One region of the Nocardioides sp. LS1 genome, then DNA from elsewhere that is predicted to be linked to it. Evidence: riboswitches for the same ligand, from Rfam matches in the RefSeq annotation. Region 1 holds a riboswitch; the other holds the start of a gene.
The links. A riboswitch is a leader RNA that binds a small molecule or an ion and turns the genes downstream of it on or off. The one in region 1 is predicted to bind cobalamin.
Positions count from the first base shown of each region.

Region 2: another riboswitch for cobalamin. It lies ahead of EJF31_RS00075 (VWA domain-containing protein); the one in region 1 lies ahead of EJF31_RS01280 (ribonucleoside-diphosphate reductase subunit alpha).

Region 1 covers NZ_BIFF01000001.1:265,049-272,373, forward strand. Annotated here, with positions in the region: gene EJF31_RS01275 (ribonucleotide-diphosphate reductase subunit beta) at 1-820, opposite strand, end outside; gene EJF31_RS01280 (ribonucleoside-diphosphate reductase subunit alpha) at 817-3,201, opposite strand; cobalamin riboswitch at 3,327-3,557, opposite strand; gene EJF31_RS01285 (DUF1254 domain-containing protein) at 3,617-5,233, opposite strand; gene EJF31_RS01290 (MFS transporter) at 5,298-7,142, opposite strand; gene EJF31_RS01295 (phosphatase PAP2 family protein) at 7,264-7,325, shown strand, end outside.
Region 2 covers NZ_BIFF01000001.1:15,605-22,929, forward strand. Annotated here, with positions in the region: gene bluB (5,6-dimethylbenzimidazole synthase) at 1-97, opposite strand, end outside; gene EJF31_RS00075 (VWA domain-containing protein) at 94-2,076, opposite strand; cobalamin riboswitch at 2,099-2,245, opposite strand; gene cbiE (precorrin-6y C5,15-methyltransferase (decarboxylating) subunit CbiE) at 2,262-3,491, shown strand; gene cobM (precorrin-4 C(11)-methyltransferase) at 3,488-4,231, shown strand; gene EJF31_RS00090 (precorrin-2 C(20)-methyltransferase) at 4,228-5,769, opposite strand; gene EJF31_RS00095 (precorrin-8X methylmutase) at 5,766-6,431, opposite strand; gene EJF31_RS00100 (nitrite reductase) at 6,428-7,309, opposite strand.

The DNA of each region.
Region 1 (7,325 bases):
GGTCCTCGGCGAACTGGGCCTCGGCGTCGACGGCCTCGACCAGCATCTGCCGGACGTCCGCGGCCAGCTGCTCGTCGAACAGGTCCGGCTCCTCCTGCCGCACGGTGTCGACCACGTCGAAGGCGAACGCCATGTGCATCGACTCGTCGCGGAAGACCCAGTTGGTGCCGGAGGCGAGCCCGTTGAGCAGGCCCCGCGAACGCAGGAAGTAGACGTAGGCGAAGGCGCCGTAGAAGAACAGCCCCTCGATGCAGGCCGCGAAGCAGATCACGTTCAGCAGGAAGGCACGACGGTGCTCCCTGGTGGTCAGGGCGTCGAGCTCGAAGACCTTGTCGATCCACGTGAAGCAGAAGTCGGCCTTGTTCCGGATCGAGGGGATGTTGTCGACGGCGGCGAAGGCCTCGTGCCGCTCGGCCTCGTCGGGCACGTAGGTGTCGAGCAGCGTGAGGTAGAACTGCACGTGCACCGCCTCCTCGAAGAGCTGCCGGCTCAGGTAGAGCCGGGCCTCCGGTGAGTTGATGTGCTGGTAGAGGTTGAGCACCAGGTTGTTCGCCACGATCGTGTCGCCGGTCGCGAAGAACGCCACGAGGCGCGAGACCAGGTGCCGCTCGGCCGCGGACAGCTTCGCGAGGTCCTTGAGGTCGGTGTGCAGGTCGACCTCCTCGACGGTCCAGTTGTTCTTGATGCCGTCGCGGTAGCGCTCGTAGAAGTGCGGGTAGCGCATCGGCCGGAGGGTGAGGTTCATCCCCGGGTCGAGCAGCATCCGGGTCGGACGCGAGTCGGTCGCGGTGCTGGCCTGGGTGTTCTGGTCGGTGGTCACTGGCACGCCTCGCAGCTCTCGGGGTTCTCCAGGGAGCAGGCGAGCGCCGCCTCGTCCCGGACGGGTTCGGTCACGGACACGGTCGCCTGCTGGATCCGGGTGGCCGGTCGCGACCGCAGGTAGTACGTCGTCTTCAGCCCGGACTTCCAGGCGTGGCTGTACATCGAGGAGAGCTTCCCGATGGTCGGCGACGCCAGGAAGAGGTTGAGTGACTGGCTCTGGTCGATGTACGCCGACCGTGCGGCCGCCATGTCGATCAGCGCGCGCTGGGGGAGCTCCCACGCCGTGCGGAACAGCACCCGCACGTCCTCGGGCAGGGACGCGATGCCCTGCACCGAGCCCTCGGCGCGCTTGATCGCCTCGCGGTTCTCGGGCGTCCACAACCCGTGCGCCTTGAGCTCGTGCACGAGGGCGGAGTTGACCTGGAGGAACTCTCCCGAGAGCGTCTCGCGCTTGAACAGGTTGGACACCTGGGGCTCGATGCACTCGTAGCACCCGGCGATCGAGGCGATCGTGGCGGTCGGTGCGATCGCGATCAGCAGGGAGTTCCGCAGGCCGTGCGCGGCGATCCGCGCCCGCACGGCGTCCCACCGCTCCGTCTGGGCCGGCGTCGCGTCCCAGAAGTCCGGCTGCAGCCTGCCCTGCGCGGCGCGGGTCCGGTCGAAGGTCGGGTGCGGACCGTGGCGCTCGGCCAGCTCCGAGGAGACCTCCAGCGCGGTCAGGTAGACCTCCTCCTGGATCCGGGTCGACAGCTCCAGAGCCTCGGGCGAGTCGAAGGGCAGCCGCAGCGCGAAGAAGACGTCCTGCAGGCCCATCAGGCCGAGCCCGATCGGCCGCCACTGCGGGTTGGAGGCCGCCGCCTCGGCGCTGGGGTAGTAGTTCACGTCGATGACACGGTCGAGCAGCGGCACCGCCGTACGCACCGTGGCGCGGAGCTTGTCCCAGTCGACGCCTGTCGGGACCAGGTGCTGGGCCAGGTTGATCGAGCCCAGGTTGCAGACGGCCGTCTCGGAGTCCGAGGAGACCTCGATGATCTCGGTGCACAGGTTGGACAGGTGCACCACGGGCTGGCCGGGGGCCTGGTCGTCCGAGGTCTGGTTGCAGGTGCGGTTGGCGGCGTCCTTGAACGTCATCCAGCCGTTGCCGGTCTGCGCCAGCGTGCGCATCATCTTGGCGTAGAGGTCGCGCGCCTTCAGGGTGCGCACGACGTTGCCCTCCGCCTCGGCGCGCCGGTAGGCCGCGTCGAAGGCGTCGCCCCACAGGTCCACGAGCTCGGGCACCTGGTCGGGATCGATGAGCGACCAGTCCTCGTCGGCCTCGACGCGGCGCATGAACTCGTCGGGGATCCAGTTCGCCAGGTTGAGGTTGTGCGTACGTCGCGCGTCCTCGCCCGTGTTGTCGCGCAGCTCCAGGAACTCCTCGACGTCGGGGTGCCACGGCTCGAGGTAGACGCACGCGGCGCCCTTGCGGCGACCTCCCTGGTTGACCGCGGCCACCGACGCGTCGAGCGTGCGCAGGAATGGCACGATCCCGTTGGACTGACCGTTGGTGCCGCGGATCAGCGCCCCTCGGCCGCGGACGCGCGAGAAGCCGATGCCGATCCCGCCGGCGAACTTCGACAGCTTGGCGACCTGGCCGTAGCGCGAGTAGATCGAGTCGAGGTCGTCGCGGGGGGAGTCCACGAGGTAGCACGACGACATCTGGGTGTGCCGGGTGCCGGAGTTGAACAACGTCGGGCTGCTCGGCAGGTAGGCCAGGCTCGACATCAGCCGGTAGAAGCCGATCGCCTCGGCCGGCGACTCCGACAGGCCGCAGGCCACGCGCAGCAGGAAGTACTGCGGGGTCTCGACCACCTGGCGCGTCCTGGGGTGCCGCAGCAGGTAGCGGTCGTAGACCGTGCGCAGCCCGAAGTACTCGAAGCGGCGGTCGGCGCCCTCATCGATCGCGAAGTCGAGCTTGCGGGCGTTGTCCTTGACGAACCGTGCGGTCTCGTCGCCGATCAGTCCCTCGGCGTGGCCGAGGCCGACCGACTGGCTGAAGGAGGCGATGCCCTGGTTGCGGACCTCCTTCTCGATGTAGCCGGCCAGCAGCCGCCCGGCCAGCCGGGAGTACTGCGGCTCCTCGCTGATCATCTCGGCGGCCGTCTGGATCGACAGGCGGTCCAGCTCGGCGGTCGTGGCGCCGTCGTAGAGGCCCGAGATGGTCTTGGTGGCGACCCGCATCGGGTCCACGTCGGCCAGGTCGTCGGCCACGCGCTCGACGGCGCGGACGATCTTGTTGACGTCGACGGACTCGCTGTCCCCGTTGCGCTTGCGCACCTGCATCGTCGTGCGGCGTGCTTCGTGGGCGGGGGCTGGTGGTGCTGTTTCGGTGACCGTCATTCTCTCTCCTCGCGAGCTCGGTCCGGGACCGGCCAGATGTGCGAGGGGGTGACGACGCCGGCGCGTCGTTCGAGAGCACGCCGTGGAGCCGTCAGCCGTCCCACGCGGCATCGGACCACTGCACCCGGCGGGTGCAGTGCGCTGGCAGGTCTTCGGACTCATGGGCTCGCCGCGCCCGATCACTCGGACTCGACCCCTACTGGACGTCGCTTCCCAGGTCCCGTGAGGGCGACCCAGTGCTTGGTGACGTCGTTCGTTCCCACTCACCGCTGCGGGGCAGTCCCGGTCTCTCACCGGGTTCCCTGTTGCCTCGACGTTCCTGGAGGGAGCGCCGAACCAGCTGCGTGCGCCACCATATGTGGGGCCGGAGGAAATCTCCGGGACTAGATGTTGTGTCGGCGTGTTGCGGTCGCCCTCAGTCGACCCGGACGAACGGCGGGATCCGGTAGGCGCCGTCCAGCGCCGCCTTCTCGGGCAGGTAGAGCCGCAGGATCAGGTGGAAGTCACCGGCCGGCGCGGGCAGCCAGTTGGCCCGGGCCTTCGCGCTGCGCGGCTTCGCGTGCTGCACGAAGATCGTCAGCGAGCCGTCCGCGTTGCGGCGCAGTCCCCGGTCGCGGTCGCCGACGGAGTAGCGGTCGATCTGGTTGTCGTAGAGGAAGTTGTCCTGGCGGTACATCGTCAGCGACCAGAACGCGCGGACCGGCGGCAGCTGCCCCTGCGGGAACGTGATCGTGTAGCGATGACCGCCGTTCAGCGCGCGCCCGTGGCCGTCGGTGTAGCTCGTGGGGTAGGTCGCGATCCGCGGCACGTTGGCGCCGAGCAGGTCGGTGGCGATGACCGCGCGCCCGAGGTACTGCCGGCCGAAGTCGCCGATCCACGGGTCGGTCATCACGCTCCACCCGCGGTTGCCCGCCGAGGTGGTGGCGCGGTAGCGGTCCGCAGCGCCCGCGATGAGTCGTACGGCGGCCCGGGTGCCCGCACGGACCGCGCGGTTCTGCGGGGTGTCCTCCCCGGAGCCCGGCGGGTCGCCCACCGCGTTGGCCGAGTCGGCGGCCAGCACGGCCCCCGGCGTGGTGTCGGGCTGCTGGACCCCGGCCGGGGCCAGCGCGTCGAGGACGCAGCGCTGCGAGGACGGGGGCGGGTCGATCGTCGTCTCCTGGTTGAGCGCGGCGACGAAGTCGGTGCCCTGCGGGGTCGCGGGCTTCGGGGGCCGGGGAGGAGGGTTGTCGAAGACGACGGACTTGCCGCGTGCGCCCTGCCGCCAGGCCTCCAGCGGGGTGGCGGTGTACTTCTCGAGCAGCGGCTTGACCCGCTGCATGTCGGCGGCGTCGTCGACCAGCGTCCGGCCCAGCAGCCACATCGTGTTGGTCGGGCTGTGCACCAGGTGCACCCCCTCCGGCACGTCACCGGTCCAGCCGGGCGGCACGAAGAGGTAGGAGCCGGCCTCCGTGCCGGTGGCACCCGACCCCACGTAGGTGAACGAGTTCGTCCAGGCGTCCATGAACTGGAACGTGTAGAAGCGACCGTCCGTGTCGGGCACGTCGATGACGAGCGGCCCCTGGGTCAGGCTCAGCCAGCCCACCGTGTAGGCCGTGTCGACGTTGGGGGAGACCACGCTGCGGGTCTCCGGCGTGCTCAGTGACGCGACGCTGACCAGCGTGTTGCGGAAGCGGAACTGGCGGACCGTGTCGTGCAGGTCGACCAGCGGCAGACCGTAGACGTAGCCGGCCTCGGCCGCGGCGAAGGTGCGGGCAGCCGCGAGCCGTTGCGTCGCCGAGGTGCCGGCCAGGTGGTCGGCGTACGCCCAGGCGTCGCGCTGGACCCGTGGCTCGAGACCGGTGAGGCCGGGAGCCGAGGCGCCGTACACGCAGTCGGGCAGCAGGTCGGGACGTGTCGCCCCGGCGGCGAGGGCGCCGGGCTGGCCGGCCACCACGGCCGAGGCCAGCGTCGAGGCCAGTGATGCGGTGAGCACCACGAGGGCGGCGCCCAGGCGGGTGCGGACGTGGCGGGGGCGTCGGTCTGCGGAGGTCATGTCCGGCCCAACGGGCAATTCCCTACCAAGTTACTAGGGATTGGGCGAGAGGTGGGTCACCCCGTTACCCCTGGTCGGGGTCCGTGCCACCCTCGCCGGTGATCTCGTCGGGGCAGGCCGTGCCGCGGTGCAGCTGGTAGGGCGCGGCGATCCGGTAGGTCCCGGCGTGCGGGGCGTAGAGCACGGTCCAGTCGTCGGGCGTCTGGCCCTCGACGGCGACCGGCTGCACCTCGTGGCTGAGGCACCCCTCGACGTTGACCGGCGCCGCGTCGGGGGAGTCGGGGTCGGGCGTCGGGGGCGCGATCGGGTCGCCCGCGGCGTCGAGCAGGCTCAGCCACGGCGACGCGGGGATGCGGACGAGCACCCGACCCGGCGTCGGCATGTTGAGCACCAGCTCGGTGGCGTCGAAGCTGGTCACCACGGCCGGCGCGTCGGCCAGCGGTCGCGGCGCCTCGACCTCGAAGAGGGTCCAGTTGGCGTCGGACCAGACGGCGTGGAGGTAGCCGAGCCCCCCGGCCACGAGGTCGTTCTCGGCCCGGGCCGCCCCGTCCGGCGTGCTCTTGGACAGCACGACGTAGCTGACCGCCCAGCGGTCGAGCCAGGCGCGGTACGACGCCGGCGTGAGCAGGCCGTCGTCGTAGAAGATCGGGTTGCGCTCGGCATCGGCCTGGCGGTTCCAGCCGCGCGCCAGGTTGACGTAGGGCGCCAGCGCCGACGCCTCACGGTGGCTCTTGGCGGGGACGACCTCGACCCGCGCCTGGTTGGCTCCACGGGCCTGGAGCTGGTGGACCAACGGCCGCAGGTCGACGGTCCAGGCGGCATCGGGGCGGCCGCCGACGACGTCGCGTGCGGCCGTGGCGACCTGCCAGATCGAGGCCGTCAGGATCGCGAGGACCAGGGCGACGGCCGCGCGTCGGTTGCCCACCGGCCCCCAGCCGTGGCCGAGCGGCCCGGCCGAGGCGGCGCGGGCGGCGATGGCCACCAGCACGACGCCGCCGAACAGCAGCCCGAGCCGGGTGACGTTGGTGCCGACCTGGGAGGGGATCACCCAGGCGGCGAGCACGCCGGCGACGTAGAGGACGGCCCCGACCCGGATGGACCGCCACGTGCGCGGCGCGAGCACGACGACGGCGACCGCCGTCACGACGGGCAGGATCACCGACGCGAGGGGCATCGGCTGGTGGCCCGAGAAGGGGAAGAGCCAGGCCGAGAGTGCCACGACGACGACCGGAGGCAGGCCCACGGCGTAGGCGGCGGTGCGCCGCCGCTGCAGCCAGAGCGCCGCCGCGATCACGCCGAGGAAGAGGCCGGCCACGGGGCTCGAGGCGGTGGCGGCGGCGGAGAACACCGCGGCCAGGACGGCTCGCGGCCACCGGTGCCGCCGCTCGGTGGAGCGCCAGTGGGTGGGCCAGGCGTAGATCACCGAGATCGCCGCCAGCGCGAACATCGTGCCGAGGCCGAAGGTCACGCGTCCCGACACCGCGTTGCCGGCGAGCGCGAGGGCGCCGTAGAGCGCGGGCCAGAGCGGCTTGTCGAGCGCCTTGCTGCGGGTCAGCACGAGGGCGAGCAGCCCGGCCGAGACCGTGCCGGCGAGCATCATCGTCGTGCGCACGCCCAGGGCGCCCATGACGTAGGGCGCCAGGATGCTGTAGTTGACCGGGTGCATGCCGCCGTACCACGCGAGGTTGTAGGCACTTCCGGGGTGCGCCCGGGCGAACTCCGCCCAGGCGTCCTGGGCGGCGATGTCGCCGCCGCTGGAGGCGAGCAGCCACCACCAGAGCACGTGCAGGAGGGCGGCGAAGGCGGTGGCGACGGCGACCGGGTGGCGCGACAGGTCGCCCGCCGTGAGCCGCGCCGGGCGACGCGGCACGGCCGGCTGCTCGACCCTCACGCGGTCGGTCACGCTCACGGTGCACCCCTTTGTCCACTCCATGCTGTCACCCGGAGGGGCCCAACACCCACTGCACGCGTTGATAGCATCCATCCGCCGGGCCACAACGGCCGTGCGGAGGGAACACGAGGACGCGAACATGGAGCTCACGGCGCCGCCGCCGGTCACGCGCAGACGGACCCCGACGGGCGTGCCCGCCGA
Region 2 (7,325 bases), 250 kb from region 1:
GGAGCCGGTCGAGCACGGCCGGGTCCAGCGGCTCGCCGGTGAACTCCGCGCGCACGTCGCGACGACGGGCGATCACGTCGTACAGGCCGGCGCTCACGCCGCGCGCCCGTCGCGCGCGATCCGGGTCAGCTCCGCGGCGCTGACCTCGGCGACGGGGACGTGCCCCGCGCGGAGGTGCTCGGCGAGCACACCCGCCAGCCCCATCCGCAGCGGCCCGATCTCGCAGTCGATGACGACCGCGTCGACCCCGTCCGCGGCGAGGTGTCGGGCTGCCTCTCGGGAACGTTCGACAGCGTCGCGGCCTGACGTGGCGCGTCCGTCGGTGACCACCACGAGGAGTGGCCGACGACGGGCGTCGCGGACCCGCTCGACGCCCAGGACGCGGGCGGCCTCGAGGAGGCCTTCGGCCAGCGGCGTACGCCCTCCGGCGGGGAGGTCGGCCAACCGCTTCGCCGCGACGTCGACGGAGTGCGTCGGCGGCAGCACGAGCTCGGCGCGGTCGCTGCGGAACGTCACGAGGCCGACCTTGTCGCGGCGCTGGTAGGCGTCGAGCAGCAGCGAGAGGATCGCGGTCTTGACCTGCTCCATCCGCTTGCGCGCGGCCATCGAGCCGGATGCGTCGACGCAGAACAGGACGAGGTTGGCCTCGCGGCCCTCCCGGGTCGCGACGCGCAGGTCGTCGGCGCGGAAGCGCAGGGGGCCGTCGGTCCGGCCGCGGGCCGCCTGGTGCGGCGCGGCCGCCCGGACGGTCTCGAGGAGGTGGACCGGGCCGCGTCCGCCCCGCTCCGACCCGACCCGGCGGCCGTTGTCGGTCCGCGCGCGGCTGCGCCGGCCCGCCTCGCCGGCACCGGTGCCGTGGACGGTGAACAGCCTCGGCCGGTACGTCGCCCCCGCGTCCGCCCGGACGTCATGCGACGTGGCTGCTTCGGCAGCCGGATCGGATGACGTAGCGCCGGGGTCGCCGGGGACGTCATGCGGGGTGGTCTCTCCGGCAGCCGGTTCGGATGACGTCCCGGGATCGTCCGGGCCGCCATCGGGATCGGGCTGCGGGGAATCGGGATCGGGTTCGTCGTCGCCGAGGATCTCATCGAGCAGGTCCTCGTCCAGGCCGGGGGAGTCGAAGGGGTTGCGCCGACGGCGGTGGGGGAGCGAGAGGCGGGCGGCGGCGCGTACGTCGGCCAGGGTGACCTCGGACCGCTCGTGCCAGGCGGCGTGCGCGACCGCGGTGCGGGCCGTGACGAGATCGGCGCGCATCCCGTCGACCTCGAGCGCGGCGCACAGCTCGGCGATCTTCACCAGCATCCCGTCGGACAGCTCGACCTGCCCGACGAGCTTCTGCGCGGCGAGCACCCGGTCGGTCAGGGCGCGCTCGGACTCGGCGTAGCGGGCGCAGAACGCATCGGGGTCCGCGTCGTAGGCCATCCGGCGGCGCACCACCTCGACCCGCTGGACGGGGTCGCGGGGCGCGGCCACCTCGACGGTGAGGCCGAAGCGGTCCAGGAGCTGCGGCCGGAGCTCGCCCTCCTCGGGGTTCATGGTGCCGACGAGCACGAAGCGGGCCGCGTGCGAGACCGAGACGCCGTCGCGCTCCACGGTCGAGCGGCCCATGGCCGCGGCGTCGAGCAGCAGGTCGACGAGGTGGTCGTGCAGCAGGTTGACCTCGTCGACGTAGAGGATGCCGCGGTGTGCCTTGGCCAGGAGGCCGGGCTCGTACTCCGCGTGGCCCTCCGACAGGGCGCGCTCGAGGTGCAGCGAGCCCAGGACCCGGTCCTCGGTGGCGCCGACGGGCAGCTCGACCAGGCGGACCGGGCGGGTCTCGGTGTCGGCGTCGGGGGTGAACGGGCCGTCGGGGGAGAGCGGTTGGCGCTCCCGCGGGTCGCTGGAGAAGCGGTCGCCCGCGATGACGTCGATCGGCGGCAGCACGCCGGCGAGGGCCCGCACGATCGTGGACTTGGCGGTGCCCTTCTCGCCGCGCACGAGGACGCCGCCGACCTCGGGGGAGATCGTGGTGAGGAGGAGGGCCAGGGCCATCTCGTCAGATCCGACGACGGCGCTGAAGGGGTACTGCTGTGGCATGTGAGGCTCCCGCTCGTCCGCCATGGAATGGACGCCGCGAGGCCGGTCTTCGGACTTCCCGGATCGACGCGTTCGCGTCCTCCGGGTCACCGCAGCGGGCCTGTGCCGGACTCTCACCGGCTTCCCAGATTCTCCCCCGGACGGGGGCACCTCGTGGCTGTGCGGCCACGATAGCGTCACCCCCCGTGCAGCCCTCAGCCCCGTCCACGACTGCCCGCGCCGTCACCGTCGTCGGCCTCGGTGCCGGCGGCTGGTCGGACCTCTCCGAGCGCCTCCGTGAACTCGTCGCGGGCGCCGACGTGCTGCTCGGCGGCCGCCGCCACCTCGGCCTGGTCCCGCCCGTCCTCGGCCAGCTCCGGGAGCCCTGGCCGAGCCCGCTGCTGGACGCGCTGCCCGATCTCCTCGAGGAGCACGCCGACCGTCGCGTCGTGGTCCTGGCCTCGGGTGATCCCCTGGTCTCGGGCATCGGTACGACGTTGGTCGAGCTGCTCGGGTCCGACCGGATCGTGGTCGAGCCGGCGCTCTCGTCGGTGGCGCTCGCCCGGGCGCGGATGGGCTGGTCCGCGGAGTCCTCGACGGTCGTCACGATCGTCGGTCGGGACCCGCACGCGGTGCTGCGCGAGCTGGCTCCCGGACGGCGCGTCCTGGTGCTCTCCTCGGACGCGGATTCCCCAGCGGGGTTGGCGAAGCTCCTCGACGTCGCCGGTTTCGGGGAGACCCGGATGACCGTCCTGGGCGATCTCGGGAGCGCCCATGAGTCGCGCTTTTCGGACATCGCCTCGCGGTGGTCCGCGGACGTCCCGGCGCTGCACGTGCTCGCCCTGGAGATGGCGGGTTCCGGACACGTCTCCTGGGTGCCCGGGCTGCCCGACGAGGCGTTCGAGCACGACGGCCAGCTGACCAAGCGCGACCTGCGGGCGAGCGCCCTGGCGCGGCTGGCGCCGTGTCCCGGGCAGCTGCTCTGGGACGTCGGCGCCGGTGCCGGCTCGGTGGGCATCGAGTGGATGCGGGCGCACCCGACGTGCCGGGCGCTCGCGATCGAGGCGGACCCCCAGCGGGCCGAGCGGATCGGCCGCAACGCCGAGCGGCTGGGCGTCCCTGCCCTCGACGTCGTCGCTGGCCGTGCGCCCGATTCGCTGGTGGGCCGCACCAAACCGGACGCGGTCTTCGTCGGTGGTGGCGCGACGGCGCCCGGCCTCGTCGGCTACTGCGTGAGCTCGCTGAGAGCCGGCGGTCGGCTCGTCGTCCACGGCGTGACGGTGGAGACCGAGGGACTGCTCGCCCGGATGCATGCCAGCCACGGCGGTGAGTTGACCCGGCACGCCGTCGAGACGGCCGCGCCGATCGGCTCCTTCACAGGCTGGACGCCGGCCCGCACCGTCACCCAGTGGGCCTGGACGAAGGAGCCCGTATGACCGTCCACTTCGTCGGCGCCGGACCGGGCGCGGCCGACCTGATCACGCTGCGGGCCGCCACGATGCTCGCGCGGGCCGACGTGGTGCTCTACCCCGGCACCTACCTCGACGCCGAGGTCCTCGGGCACTGCCGCGAGGACGCCCGGCTGGTCGACACCCAGCACCTCGACCTGGACCGGATCACCGCGGACCTGGTGCACGCGCACGACGCCGGGCACGACGTCGTACGCCTCACGTCTGGTGACCCCTCGCTCTACTCCGCCGTCTCCGAGCAGACGCGGCGGCTGGACGCCGCGGGGGTGCCGTGGGACGTGACGCCCGGGGTGCCGGCGTACGCCGCTGCGGCCGCCGCCGTGGGCCGCGAGCTCACGGTCCCGTTGGTCAGCCAGTCGGTGGTGCTCACCCGTGCCCAGGCCCGCTCGACCGCGATGCCGGAGAGCGAGTCGCTGGCGGCGTTCGCGGCCACGCGCGCCACGCTCTGCCTGCACCTCGCGATCACACGGACGCGGGAGGTGATGGCGGAGCTGGCGGGGGTGTACGGCGCGGACTGTCCGGTCGTGGTCGTCTCGCGCGCGACCCAGCCCGGGGAGCTGGTCCTGCGCGGCACCGTCGCCGACATCGCCGACCAGGTCGAGGCGGCCGGCCTGCGCCAGGCCGCCGTGATCCTGGTCGGCCGGGCTCTGGACCCGTCCGGTGGCGGCGAGTCGTTCCTCTACTCCGCCGACCGGACCCGTCGCTAGTCGGCGAACCGCGCCGTCCACACCCGCCCGCTCGCCGAGACGCGGGTGCCGCGCGACCCCACGAGGAGCAGGCACTTCATGTCGATCGTGGTCGCGTCCAGGGCCGCGAGCGTGGTGACGTGCAGCGACTCCTCGGCCCGGCCGATGTCGCGGCCGACGACCACGACTGTGTCGGCCGGCAGGTGCTCGAGCAGGATCTTCTGCGCCCGCACCACCTGCTCGGTCCGCGACCGCGAGGCCGGGTTGTAGATCGCGAGCACCAGGTCGGCCTCGGCGATCGCGCGCAGTCGCTTCTCGACCAGCGACCAGGGCTTGAGGCGGTCCGAGAGGCTGAGGACGGCGAAGTCGCCGCCGATCGGCGCTCCGGCCCGGGCCGCGACCGCCTGCACGGCGCTGACGCCGGGCAGCACCCGCACGGCGACGCCGTCGTACGCCGGGTCCTCCGCGGCCTCGAACACCGCCGACGCCATCCCGAACACGCCCGCGTCGCCACCGGAGACGACCGCGACCCGCTCGCCGGCCCGGGCCAGGTCCAGGGCGAACCGCGCCCGGTCGACCTCCACGCTGTTGCCCGACGCGTGCCGGGTCAGGCCCTCACGCTGCGGCACCCGGTTGACGTACGGCGCATACCCCACCACGTGGTCGACCTCCGCCAGCGCGGCCGTCACCTCGGGTGTCACCCACTCATCCGGCCCCGGCCCCAGCCCGACCACGACCAGCTCCGTCGGCGGCCGATCCACGTGCCGTTTGGTCCCCAACGGCATGTTTTCGGCGCCGGAACCTGCCGTTGGGGACCCAACGGCACGCCGGCCGGGCCCCCGGAGCGAGTCGCCGGGGACCACGATCAGCGAGAAGTACGGCACCGAGTCGGGGTCGACGTCGGCGACGGGCAGCCACCGTTCCGCCTCCATCGAGGCCCGCTCGACGTAGAATGCACCCTCGAGCCGGCCGGCGGCGGTGAGCGCACGGCGTACGGCGGGGAACGTCCGGCCGAGCTTCATGATGATCGCGCCGTCGGTGTCGGCGAGTCGCCGGGCCAGCTCGGGCTCGGGAAGCGTGCCGGGCAGGATCGTGAGCACGTCGGTCTGCCGCACGAGCGGCGAGGCCACGGCGGCCGTCGCGGCCGCGAACGCCGGGACGCCGGGCACCACCTCGGTGGGGAACCGCTCGGACAGCCGGTCGTGCATGTACATGTAGGAGCCGTAGAAGAGCGGGTCGCCCTCGGCCAGCAGCACCACGGTCCGGCCGGCCGCCAGGTGCGCGGCCAACCGCGTCGCCGAGGACTCGTAGAACTCAGCCATCGCTCCGGCGTACCCACCCGGGTGTGCCGTCGTCCCGGTCGTGACGGGATACCGGAGCTCCTCCTCGACGGCCCCCGGTGGGATGAGCGACGCCGCGATCCGCCGCGCGTTCGACTGCTTGCCGACGCCGGCGTGGTAGGCCACGACGTCGGCGGACCCGATCAGCCGGGCGGCCTTGAGGGTGATCAGCTCGGGGTCGCCGGGGCCGAGCCCGACGCCGTAGAAGTGGCCGGTCATTCCTGCTCCTGGGCGAGGGCGTTGAGGGCGGAGGCGGTCATCGCGGAGCCGCCGCGGCGGCCGCGCACGGTGACGTACGGGATGTCGATGCCGTAGTCGTCCGCGAGCGCGGCCAGCGCCTCCTTGGACTCGGCCGCGCCGATGAAGCCCACCGGGCAGCCGACGATCGCGGCCGGCCGCGGCGCCCCCGCGACGAGCATCTCGAGCAGGTGGAACAACGCGGTAGGGGCGTTGCCGATCGCGACGACCGAGCCCGCCAGCCACGGCTCCCACAGCGACACCGCCGCCGCCGAGCGCGTCGTTCCCCACGAGCGGGCCAGGGAAGGCACCCGTTCGTCGCGCAGCAGGCAGAGCACCTCGTTGTCGCGCGGCAGCCTGGCCCGGGTCACGCCCGAGGCCACCATGTGCGCGTCGGTCAGGATCGGGGCGCCCGCGAGCAGCGCCGCCCGGGCCGCGGCCACGAGCCGGGGATGCACGACGAGGGCCTCGACCAGGTCCACCTGACCGGTCCCGTGCACCATCCGCACGGCCAGCTTCTCGGCGTCCGCGGGCAGGTGGTCGAACGACGCCTCCCGACGGATCGTCGCGAACGAGTCGACGTAGATCGCCGGCCCGTCGTCGACGTACGCGTAGGTCCGCGGCGGCCGCACCGGCGCGCTCACCGCGCCACCCGCGTCACCCGCGGCACCAGGACGCCACGCCACGGCGTGACCACCAGCTCGGGCGCGCGGCCGGCGAGGCGCGTGACCAGCGCGGGCGACAGGACGCCGTCGGGGGCCGGGACGTGCTCGCCCCCCGCCACCACGCCGTACGCCGCAGCGCCGGTCGCGACCGGCACCCGCGGGTCACGGGGGAGCCGGGTCAGCGCGTCGGTCGGCAGCTCGTCCACGTGCCAGGGCGCGGTCGGCCCGGTGCCCCGGCAGCGCAGGAACCGGTCGGCGAGCGCGACCAGGGCGAGCGGAGCGTCGGCGAGCGGTAGCAGCGCACCCCAGCCGTGCGACCCGATCCGGACCTGTCCGGTCGACGCGGACAGGGCCACGAGCCCGAGGTCGCAGGACCGCCCGACCAGGTCGCCGCGGCCGTCGTCGAGCACGAACAGGAACCGGCCCGGCAGGTCAGCAAGAGCGGGGTCCGAGCACAGCAGCGAGTCCAGGGCCGCCGCGACGGGTCGCAGGTCCGCCCGCCCACCCGCGAGGCCGGTCCCGGGGGAGACCAGCACGTTGCGGACCAGCTCGTGCGAGCGCGAGGGCAGCAGCCCGGTAGCCTCGATCGCGGCCGCCGCCTCGGGGGCCAGCTCCCCGCCGGACCAGGGCAGCGCCCGGAGCTGGAGGTTGGCTCGGCCGGTCACGTGCAGGTCGCCGTCGCCGTACGCCTGCGCGACCTCGGACAGCGCCACGAGCGCGGACGACGAGACCCGGCCGCCGACGAGCCGCACGCGGACCAGCGCACCGTCGTCGGCGGGCCACGGGCGGGTGACGCCCGGGCAGAGGTCTGGGCGGGTGCGGGTGGGAGTGGGGGATGGGCATGGCCCGGGTGTCATGGGCGTTCCTCGCAGG